DNA from 2 places in the Streptomyces desertarenae genome. Region 2 is predicted to be linked to the other one. Evidence: riboswitches for the same ligand, from Rfam matches in the RefSeq annotation. Region 2 holds a riboswitch; the other holds the start of a gene.
The links. A riboswitch is a leader RNA that binds a small molecule or an ion and turns the genes downstream of it on or off. The one in region 2 is predicted to bind S-adenosylmethionine.
Positions count from the first base shown of each region.

Region 1: another riboswitch for S-adenosylmethionine. It lies ahead of ACFSJS_RS07880 (aminotransferase class V-fold PLP-dependent enzyme); the one in region 2 lies ahead of thrC (threonine synthase).

Region 1 covers NZ_JBHUFU010000003.1:393,785-398,634, reverse strand. Annotated here, with positions in the region: gene ACFSJS_RS07890 (hypothetical protein) at 1-268, shown strand, start outside; gene ACFSJS_RS07885 (pectate lyase) at 549-1,349, shown strand; SAM riboswitch class IV at 1,460-1,577, shown strand; gene ACFSJS_RS07880 (aminotransferase class V-fold PLP-dependent enzyme) at 1,838-3,193, shown strand; gene ACFSJS_RS07875 (SCO4225 family membrane protein) at 3,211-3,546, opposite strand; gene ACFSJS_RS07870 (response regulator) at 3,813-4,478, opposite strand; gene ACFSJS_RS07865 (SCO4225 family membrane protein) at 4,687-4,850, shown strand, end outside.
Region 2 covers NZ_JBHUFU010000001.1:740,762-745,611, forward strand. Annotated here, with positions in the region: gene ACFSJS_RS03285 (cold-shock protein) at 329-532, opposite strand; gene ACFSJS_RS03290 (MoaD/ThiS family protein) at 1,051-1,329, opposite strand; gene thrC (threonine synthase) at 1,326-2,606, opposite strand; SAM riboswitch class I at 2,625-2,767, opposite strand; gene ACFSJS_RS03300 (glucosyl-3-phosphoglycerate synthase) at 3,259-4,215, shown strand; gene ACFSJS_RS03305 (alpha,alpha-trehalose-phosphate synthase (UDP-forming)) at 4,339-4,850, shown strand, end outside.

The DNA of each region.
Region 1 (4,850 bases), on a different contig from region 2:
CGAGGAGGCCCGGTTCGACTGGGACGAGATCGGCGCGGTCCAGATCGATCTTCCCCGCTTCGGCCGGCGGTTCTCCGTCACCGTCCACACCGTCGCCCGCCGCTGGTACGACGCCGAGGTCCTGGCGCCCTCCCGGAGCGCCCTGAGGGAGTGGGAGGAGCGGCTCGACGCCGTTCTGGACGCCTACTTCGAGGAATCGTCCTCGAAGGACGGGACGGAGGGCGAGACGGAGGAGGCGCCGGGCGAGGACACGGCCGCCGGCGCGTAGGGCCTCGCGGCACGCGGCGGTGCGGCCACCCGGGCCGGGTGGCCGCACCGCCGCGTGCCGTCCCCGTATGTGAACACCATTCGCCTTCCTGATGGCCTGGGGTGACGGAGTCTCATACCCCCTCGCCGACCAGCGTTGTCAAACATGCGCATCATCTGCGCAAAATTGGGGCGCTCAGGTTCACCTCGTTGACGAGAAAGCGCTTGCTCCCTACTTTCATGCCACCACAACGAGTTCATGCATGCGAACTTCCGTGTGCATGCGAGCGAAGAGGAGCATCGTGGTGTCCAGCGTGAACCGACGGCGCGCGGCCAAGGCCGCAGCCGTACTCCTCCCGGCCCTGGGCCTGGCCTTCTCCACCGCCCTGACCACCGGGAGCTCCACCGCGGCGGCCGCCTCCTGGCCCTCCGCCTCCGGGCAGCAGGCCGTCTCCGGCACCATCAAGGTGAGCGGCACCAGGGACGGCGGGATGGTCCGGTACTACGGCACCGGGGACCTCGGCTCCGGCGGGCAGGACGAGGACCAGGGTCCGCTCTTCGAACTGGCCGACGGGGCGGTCCTGAAGAACGTGATTCTGGGCGCCCCGGCCGCCGACGGGATCCACTGCAGGGGGACCTGCACCCTGCAGAACGTCTGGTGGGAGGATGTCGGCGAGGACGCCGCCACCTTCAAGGGCACCTCCTCGTCCCAGACCATGACCATCGACGGCGGCGGGGCCCGCAAGGCGTCCGACAAGGTGTTCCAGCACAACGGCCCCGGCCGCATGGTGATCCGGAACTTCCAGGTCCAGGACTTCGGCAAGCTCTACCGGTCGTGCGGCAACTGCAGCAAGCAGTACCAGCGCCACGTGGTGATCGAGAACGTCACCGTCACCGCACCGGGCAAGTCGCTGGCCGGGATCAACTCCAACTACGGCGACACCGCCCGCCTGTCGCGGGTGACGATCGCCGGCGACCCCGACCGCAGGATCGTCCCCTGCGAGCGCTACAAGGGCGTCACCAGCGGTGAGCCCACCAAGATCGGCAGCGGCCCCGACGGGACCCACTGCCTGTACAGCGCCTCGGACATCACCTACCGGTGACCTCCGCTCCCCCGGTGCCCCGAAGGCCCGCGGCCCCCGGACGCCCTCCGCGTCCGGGGGCCGCGGGCGTCCGGGCGGCACGCGCGGACCGTGTGCCATAATCCCGTCCAGGTCACGAGTGACAGCCCCGCAGGCCCCGGCCGGCTGTCCGGCAACCCTCCGTCCGTGGCGGGGTGCCCCGGGTGAGGACCGGGCCGTGCGGCAGACGCCGTACGGCAAGCGCGGACCCCTCGCGCCGTCCAGGGGTCCTGGTCACGAGGGAACGCACCATGCCGAAGCGAATGCTCTAGAGGCCCGAGGCCTCCATCCCGCCACCCGCCGGGCGCCCCCGCGTCCCGGCCTCGCGGAGACCCCGCCGCCGGCCGGTGCGCCGCACGTCCGTGTGCCTCCGCACGCCGGGCACGCACCGCACGCTCCGGCTCCACACCCCCTGCCGCAACCCGCCCGCGCACGCCCCGGCGCGGGCCACGACCCCCAGGAGCGACACCGTGACCGTCCGGTCCGCCCACGCAGCCCGTCCCACCGCCCCCTCCCCCGCCGCGCCGCGCTCCTCCGCCGGCGCGCCCCTCCCCGTCCTGGGCCTGGACGTCGAGGTGCCGCTGGCGGACGGCGGGAGGGCCCCCTACGCGGCGCTGGACTACGCCGCCAGCACACCGGCGCTGCGGCGGGTGTGGGACGACGTGGCCGCCTATCTCCCCCTGTACTCCAGCGTGCACCGCGGAGCCGGGCACCTCTCCCGGCTCTCGACCGACCTGTACGAGCAGAGCCGGCGGACCGTCGCCGGCTTCCTCGACCTGCCCCCGGACCACCGGGTGGTGTTCACCCGGGGCACCACCGACTCCCTGAACCTGCTGGCCGCCGCCCTACCCGAGGGCACCCGGGTGTTCTCCTTCGCCTCCGAGCACCACGCCTCGCTGCTGCCCTGGCGCCGTCCCGGGCTGCGCCCGGTCTGCCTGCCCGTGCCCCGGTCGCCGCACGAGGCGGTGGCGCTGCTGGAAGAGGCCCTGGCGGCCGCGCCCGCGGGCCCCTCGCTGCTGTGCGTCACCGGCGCCTCCAACGTCACCGGGGAGCTCTGGCCGGTGGCCGACCTGGCCGCGGCCGCCCGCCGCCACGGCGCCCGCGTGGTGCTGGACGCCGCCCAACTGGCCCCGCACCGGCGGGTGTCGGTGCGGGAGCTGGGCGTGGACTGGGTGGCCCTGTCCGGGCACAAGCTCCACGCCCCGTTCGGCGCCGGGGTGCTGGCGGGCCGCACCGACTGGCTGGACGCCGCCGCACCGTACCTGGCCGGCGGCGGCGCCGGCCGCACCGTGGAGCACCGGGAGGACGGCACGCTGGCGGTCGAGTGGCACCGGGGCCCGGCACGGCACGAGGCCGGCTCGCCCAACGTCGTCGGCGCCCACGCCCTGGCCTCCGCCTGCCGGGCCCTCACGGAGGCGGGCCGGGACGCGCTGGCCGCCCGCGAGGAGGAGCTGCTCGCCCGGCTGCGGTCCGGCCTCGCCGAGGCGCCCGGGGTGCGGGTGCTCGGTCTGTTCGGCGAGCGCCACCCCCGGGTCGGCGTGCTCTCCTTCACCGTGGACGGCTGGGAGAGCGCCCGTTTCGCCGAGGCGCTCTCCGACGGGTACGGCATCGGCGTCCGCGCGGGCCTGTTCTGCGCCCACCCGCTGGTGCGCGCCCTGCTGGGCGGTACGGCGGCCCGGCCGGCGCCGTGCGGCGCGTCCGGCTCCCCCCTGCCCGGGGAGCGGAGCCTGGACGCGGTGCGCGTCAGCTTCGGGGCGGGGACGCCGGAGGAGCACATCGAGCGCTTCCTGTCCGCCGTGCGGGAACTGACACGGCGCCACCGGTAGGGCGGGCCCGCCGCCCGTCAGACGCGGGCGGCGCGCGCCCGGAGCCTGCGCAGCACGGCGCTGATCGCCCAGGCGTTGACCAGGGCCGCCGCGGCCGGCAGGGCCAGGAGGAGCACCGCCCCGACCCGGTTGCCGGGCAGGGGGACGGCGAGGACGAGCAGACCGGTCGGGAGGGTGGCCGCGAACGGCCACACCCCCGCCATGGAGGCGTCGTCGTGCCGGACGAACGCCGTGTCCACGACCGCCCACACCAGCAGTGCCGCGCACACCGCCAGGTACAGGCGGGCGGCCGGGTTGTCCGCCACGCGGGTGAGCGCCCCGCGGACCCTGCCCGCGTCGTCCCGTCCGGTCATCTCGATCACCTGTGTCCTTCTCGTCGTCCTCGGGTTCCGGCTCCGGTTCCGCCGGCTCGCCCCGCCCGGTGCGGGGGTCGGGCCGCGTCGGCGCCGTGTCCCAAGGATGTCGCCCGCAGCCCCCGCCCCTCCTCGGCCTCCGGCAGGAACGGCTCCTCTACCCCCGGGTGGAGGGAGGTCCTCCCACCGGCCGAGCCGGCGGGGGCGCGACGGGTCCGGGGTGCGCGGGCCCACCCGCCACCGGAGGCGGGGAGGGGTCCGGGCGCCTACGGCACGGCGGTGCGCGGCGTGATCAGCCCGGTGTCGTACGCCAGGATGGTCGCCTGGACCCGGTCGCGCAGGCCCAACTTGCCCAGCAGCGCGTTGACGTGCGTCTTGACCGTTCCCGTGGCCACCCCCAGACGCTCGCCGATCTCGGCGTTGGTCAGCCCGGAGGCGACGTGGATCAGCACCTCGCGCTCCCGGGGGGTCAGCCGCTCCAGCGCGGCGCCGGCCCCGGGGGGCGTGGAACCGCCGCGCGCGAAGGCGGCGATGAGGCGGCGGGTCACCGCCGGTGCCAGGATGCCGTCCCCGGCGGCCACCACCCGGACCGCGGAGAGGAGCTCGTCGACCCGGGCGTCCTTGAGCAGGTAGCCGGAGGCTCCGGCGCGCAGCGCCTCGAAGACGTGGGCGTCCAGGTCGAAGGTGGTGAGGACCAGGACCCGGGCCCCGCTCCCCCCCGCGGTGATCAGCCGGGTGGCCGTCAGTCCGTCCACGCCGGGCATGCGGATGTCCATCAGCACCACGTCGGGCCGCAGTTCCGCCGCCAGGGCCACCGCCGAGGCGCCGTCCCCCGCCTCGCCGACCACCGTCAGATCCGGTTCGGCGCCGACGATCGCGGCGAATCCCGCGCGGACGACGGCCTGGTCGTCGACGAGCAGTACGCGGATCACGAGCCCACCCCCGGTACGGGCCGGCGGACGCACCGGCCGGCACCCGCCATCGTCGCACGCCGGCCGGTTCCGCCCGGAGCGGTCCCCCGTCCGTGCGGCCGTCCGCGGCACCGGGGCGGTCGCGGGGCCGGGAGCCGGTAGCCTGGCGGCACCCGGCGGGCGGCGCGTCCGCCGGCCGGGACCCGTGGAGGGCGAGGGGGCGGGCGCGATGGGCAGGCGGACGGACGGCTCGCGGGGCGCCCGGCGCGTCCTGGCGGCCGTGGCCGGAACGTGGACGGCGCGCGGCTACCTCGCGCTGTGCTGTGCCCTGCTGCTGTGGGCGCTGGCGGACGCCGCCTTCGTGGAGCACCAGGACGCCTCCTTCGCGGGGAT
Region 2 (4,850 bases):
GGGTTGGATTTCTCCGGACCGCTCTGGCGCCCGCGACGGACGGCCCTCCAGCCCGGAGGCTCCTTGCTCCGCCGGGCTCTCGGACCTCACCGAACCGGTCCTGCTGCTGTCACTCTCACCTTCAGAGTGCTAACGCCAATGATTAGCACTCGACCCCCGCGAGTGCAAGCGCGTCGGGCGTGCGCGCCCCACGCGCCCGGCCGCACAGACGGGAGGGCAGACGGGAGGCAGACGGGAGGGCCCGCACCCCCTGCCGGGGATGCGGGCCCTCCTGTGCCGTCTCGGTGCTTGTTTCGTCCGTGGTGCGTTGCGTGCGCGGCCCGGCGCTTCAGGCCGTCACGCGGACCATGTCCGCCTGCGGGCCCTTCTGGCCCTGCGAGATCTCGAACTCGACCCGCTGCCCTTCCTCAAGGGTGCGGTAGCCGTCCATCTGGATCGCGCTGTAGTGGACGAACACGTCCGCCCCACCGTCGACCGCGATGAAGCCGTAGCCCTTCTCCGCGTTGAACCACTTGACGGTGCCTTGAGCCATTCCTAACTCCCCTATTGCTGGCCCTTGCACGAATCCGCACTCCGCGGACCCGGGTCAGAAGTCACCCCCCGGCGAGAGGGGGTGTGCGCCGGAACGCGTCGACCGCGGCCGAATGTATCTGGGCGGACGCCCTCCGCAACAGGTCTGTCCGACGAGAATTCCGGTCACGCCGGATTGCCGATAACCAGATGAACGGTGGCGAAGCAGGGCAACTCGGGCCGGGCATAGCGGACCAACACGACAATTGCCGCGGCAAATTCGCGCACAAGTTGTCGCGTTCTCATGGGCGCTGAAGCGCACGTTCGGGGGGAGGCGTGCTCACTCTACCGCTCTTCCGAGGCCGGAATTACCAATTCCGTTCACCACCGGGGACGGGACCGGACCAGGTGGGGCGCACACGCACGCGGCCCCGCCCCCGGCTGGTCGAAGCGCCGGTGGCGGGGCCGCGTGCGCGGGTGGGCGCGGCGCGCCCGTACGGGCCGGAGCCGGCCCGGAGGGGCCGGCCGCGGAGGGGCCGGTCAGCAGCCGCCCGCGACGGCCGGAATGATCGAGACGCCCGCGCCGTCCGGCGTCGCCGTCTGGAGGCCGTCGGCGAAGCGGACGTCGTCGTCGTCGACGTAGACGTTCACGAAGCGGCGCAGCTTGCCGGAGTCGTCCAGCACCCGCGCGGAGATGCCCTGGTGGTTCTTCTCCAGATCGGCGATGACCTCGGCGAGCGTGGCGCCCTCGGCGGACACCTCGGCCCGCCCGCCGGTGTAGGCGCGCAGGATGGTCGGGATACGGACGGTGACGCTCATGCCAGGCCAGCCTCTCGGAAGGAGTCCAGGTTCGGACGGATGATCGCGGACGGTCCGGTGGTCGGGGCCACCGCGTCCAGGGTCTTGAGGCCGTCGCCGGTGTTGAGGACGACGGTGGTCAGGGAGGGGTCCAGGGCGCCCGTCTCGATCAGCTTCCTGGTCACGCCGACGGTCACGCCGCCGGCGGTCTCCGCGAAGATCCCCTCCGTCCGGGCCAGCAGCTTGATCGCGTCGACGACCTGCTCGTCGTTCACGTCCTCCACGGCACCGCCGGTGCGGCGGGCGATGTCCAGGACGTAGGGGCCGTCGGCCGGGTTGCCGATGGCCAGCGACTTGGCGATGGTGTCCGGCTTCACCGGCCGCACCACGTCGTGGCCCTCCTTGAAGGCCCGCGCCACCGGCGAGCAGCCCTCGGCCTGGGCACCGAAGATCTTGTACGGCCTGTCCTCGACCAGGCCCAGGGCCACCAGCTCGCGCAGCCCCTTGTCGATCTTGGTGAGCTGGGAGCCGGAGGCGATCGGGACGACGATCTGGTCCGGCAGCCGCCAGCCGAGCTGCTCGCAGATCTCGTACGCCAGGGTCTTGGAGCCCTCCGCGTAGTACGGGCGGAGGTTGACGTTGACGAAGCCCCAGCCCTCGCCGAGCGGATCGCCGATCAGCTCGGAGCAGAAGCGGTTCACGTCGTCGTAGGTGCCCTCGATGCCCACCAGGTCGCCGCCGTAGACCGCGGCCATCACGACCTTGCCCTGCTCCAGGTCGTGCGGGATGAAGACGCAGGAGCGCAGGCCCGCGCGGGCCGCGGCGGCGCCGACGGCGCCGGCCAGGTTGCCGGTGGAGGAGCACGACAGGGTGGTGAAGCCGAAGGCCCGGGCGGCCTCCACGGCGATGGCCACCACCCGGTCCTTGAAGGAGTGGGTGGGGTTGCCGGAGTCGTCCTTGACGTGCAGCTGCCCGGTGACGCCCAGCTCGCGGGCGAGGTTGTCGGCCTTCACCAGCCGGGTGAAGCCCGGGTTCAGGTTGGGCTTGTCCGCGACGTCGGCCGGCACCGGCAGCAGCGGGGCGTAGCGCCAGATGCTGTTCGGCCCGGCCTCGATGCGCGCCCGCAGCGCCTCGGGGTCGCCTCCGGGCAGGTCGTACGCGATCTCCAGCGGGCCGAAGCAGGCCTCGCAGGCGAAGACCGGCCCGAGCGGGAAACGCTCACCGCACTCGCGGCAGGAGAGCGCCACGGCGGGGCCGAGCGAGATTTCGGTGCTGCTTCCAACAGTCTGCACAGCCATGGATGGCGAGGCCCTTTCTCCTCATCTTCCCCGTGGCGCCTTTCGCCGCGGGCCGGAATTGGCACCTTCCCCACCGTGGCCTCGGACTGTTGTGAACGAGTGCCGGCGGGAGGGTTGCCGGGGCTTCAACGGGCCGTTCCCTCTGCCCCTCTGGATGAGCTGTATGGCACCCGGCCGATACCCTGGCCGGGGCGTTTGTGCACGCCGGCCCCCGAGATGCGGAACACCGGTGTGTCGCCCAAGACTGTAACCGACGCCTTCGGCGGCCACAGGGGCCGTCCGAACCGCGAGACGGAGGCGGACCGGCCGCCCCCGGGTGCGGAAGGGCCCGGGAACACCCGGCGAGCCGCTTCCGGGGCGCCCCGGCGCCCCGCCGGGCAAGCCCCCGGGAGAACCGGGAGAACCTGTCCGTGACCATGCATGAAGGGCCACCGACGGGCAACCAGGATCCGACACCGCGACGGTGCGGACCCGCCCGGAGAACCGTCTCGGGGGCACGGCGGCGGACCGGCACCGCCGGACGTCACCGCGCCACCGACGCGACCGACGCGACCGACGCCGAGAACACTCCGGGAACATCCGGGAAATCCCGGTCCCGCAGAATGCCTGGGACCGGCGGAACCGACCAGGATGCCGAGGACAGGAGGCGCACGTGCTGGATGAGGTCGACCACTGGCTGGAGCGACGCTCATGGAGCGCTGCCGACCGTCCGCTGCCCCGGCTGCTGGCCGCGAAGCGGGCGGCGGGACCGGCGGGCAGCGTGAGCGTGGTGCTTCCGGCGCTGAACGAGGAGGCGACGGTCGGTGACATCGTCGCCGCCATCCGCCGCGACCTGATGACCGAGGACGTGCCCCTGGTCGACGAACTGGTCGTGGTGGACTCCGGCTCCACGGACCGCACCTCGGAGGTCGCGGCCGCCGCGGGCGCCAAGGTGGTGCACCGCGACGAGCTGCTGCCGCGGGTGCCCACCGTGCCCGGCAAGGGCGAGGTGCTGTGGCGCTCGCTGCTGGCCACCAGCGGTGAGATCGTCTGCTTCGTCGACGCGGACCTGCGGGACTTCGACTCCACGTTCGTCTCGGGGATCGTCGGCCCGCTGCTGACCGATCCGCCGCTGGCGATGGTCAAGGCGATGTACGACCGCGCCTTCGGCGACAGCAACGTCGGCGGCGGCCGGGTCACCGAGCTGGTGGCCCGTCCCCTGCTCAACCTGTACTGGCCGCAGCTGGCGGGCTTCGTCCAGCCGCTGGGCGGCGAGTACGCGGCCCGCCGCTCCCTGCTGGAGCGGCTCAGCTTCCCCGTCGGCTACGGCGTCGAGCTGGGCCTGTTGATCGACGCGCTGCACACCGTCGGGCTGGACGCGCTCGCCCAGGTCGACGTCGGGGTGCGCAGGCACCGCAACCAGGACGGGCTGGCGCTGGGCCGGATGGCCGCCGCCATCCAGCGCACCGCCCACGCCCGGCAGGCGCGCGGGGGCCTGGTACGCCCGGTGCTGACGCAGTTCGACCGCTCGCCGGAAGGGGGCTTCACACCGCACTCCCATCCGGTGGACACCGAGGAGCGCCCGCCGATGCGCACGGTCCCGGAGTACACCAGCCGCCGCGCGGCCTGAGCGCCGCGCGGCTCCGCGGCCGGGGCGGCCGGTGGCGGCCTGCGCCGGCCGCGGGGCCGGCCGCGGCCGGGTGTGACGGGAACCGCACGTTTGCACGGTCCGGACAGCGGCTAGGTTCCGAGCATGGTCACTCGGCACCAGGTACTCGTCGCGTCCAATCGCGGGCCCGTCTCCTACTCCGTCGGGGAGGACGGCTCGCTGACGGCCAAACGCGGCGGCGGAGGGCTGGTCTCCGGGCTGTCGGCGGTCAAGGGCGACGCGATGTGGGTCTGCGCGGCGCTGGGCGACGGCGACCGCGAGGCGGTGCGGCGCACGCGGGGCGCCCTGGACCCGTCCGACACCGGCGGCCAGACGGTGCGGATGCTGGACATCCCGGCGGAGGTCTTCTCCGACGCCTACAACGGCATCGCCAACTCCGTGCTGTGGTTCGTCCACCACATGCTCTACCAGACCCCGCTGGAGCCCGCCTTCGACACCGCGTTCGAGCGGCAGTGGCGCTCCTACGAGGCGTACAACGCGGCCTTCGCCGACGCCCTCGCCGAGGAGGCCGCCGAGGGCGCGGCCGTCCTGGTGCAGGACTACCACCTCACCCTCGTCCCCGGGATGCTCCGCGAGCGCCGGCCCGACCTGCGCAT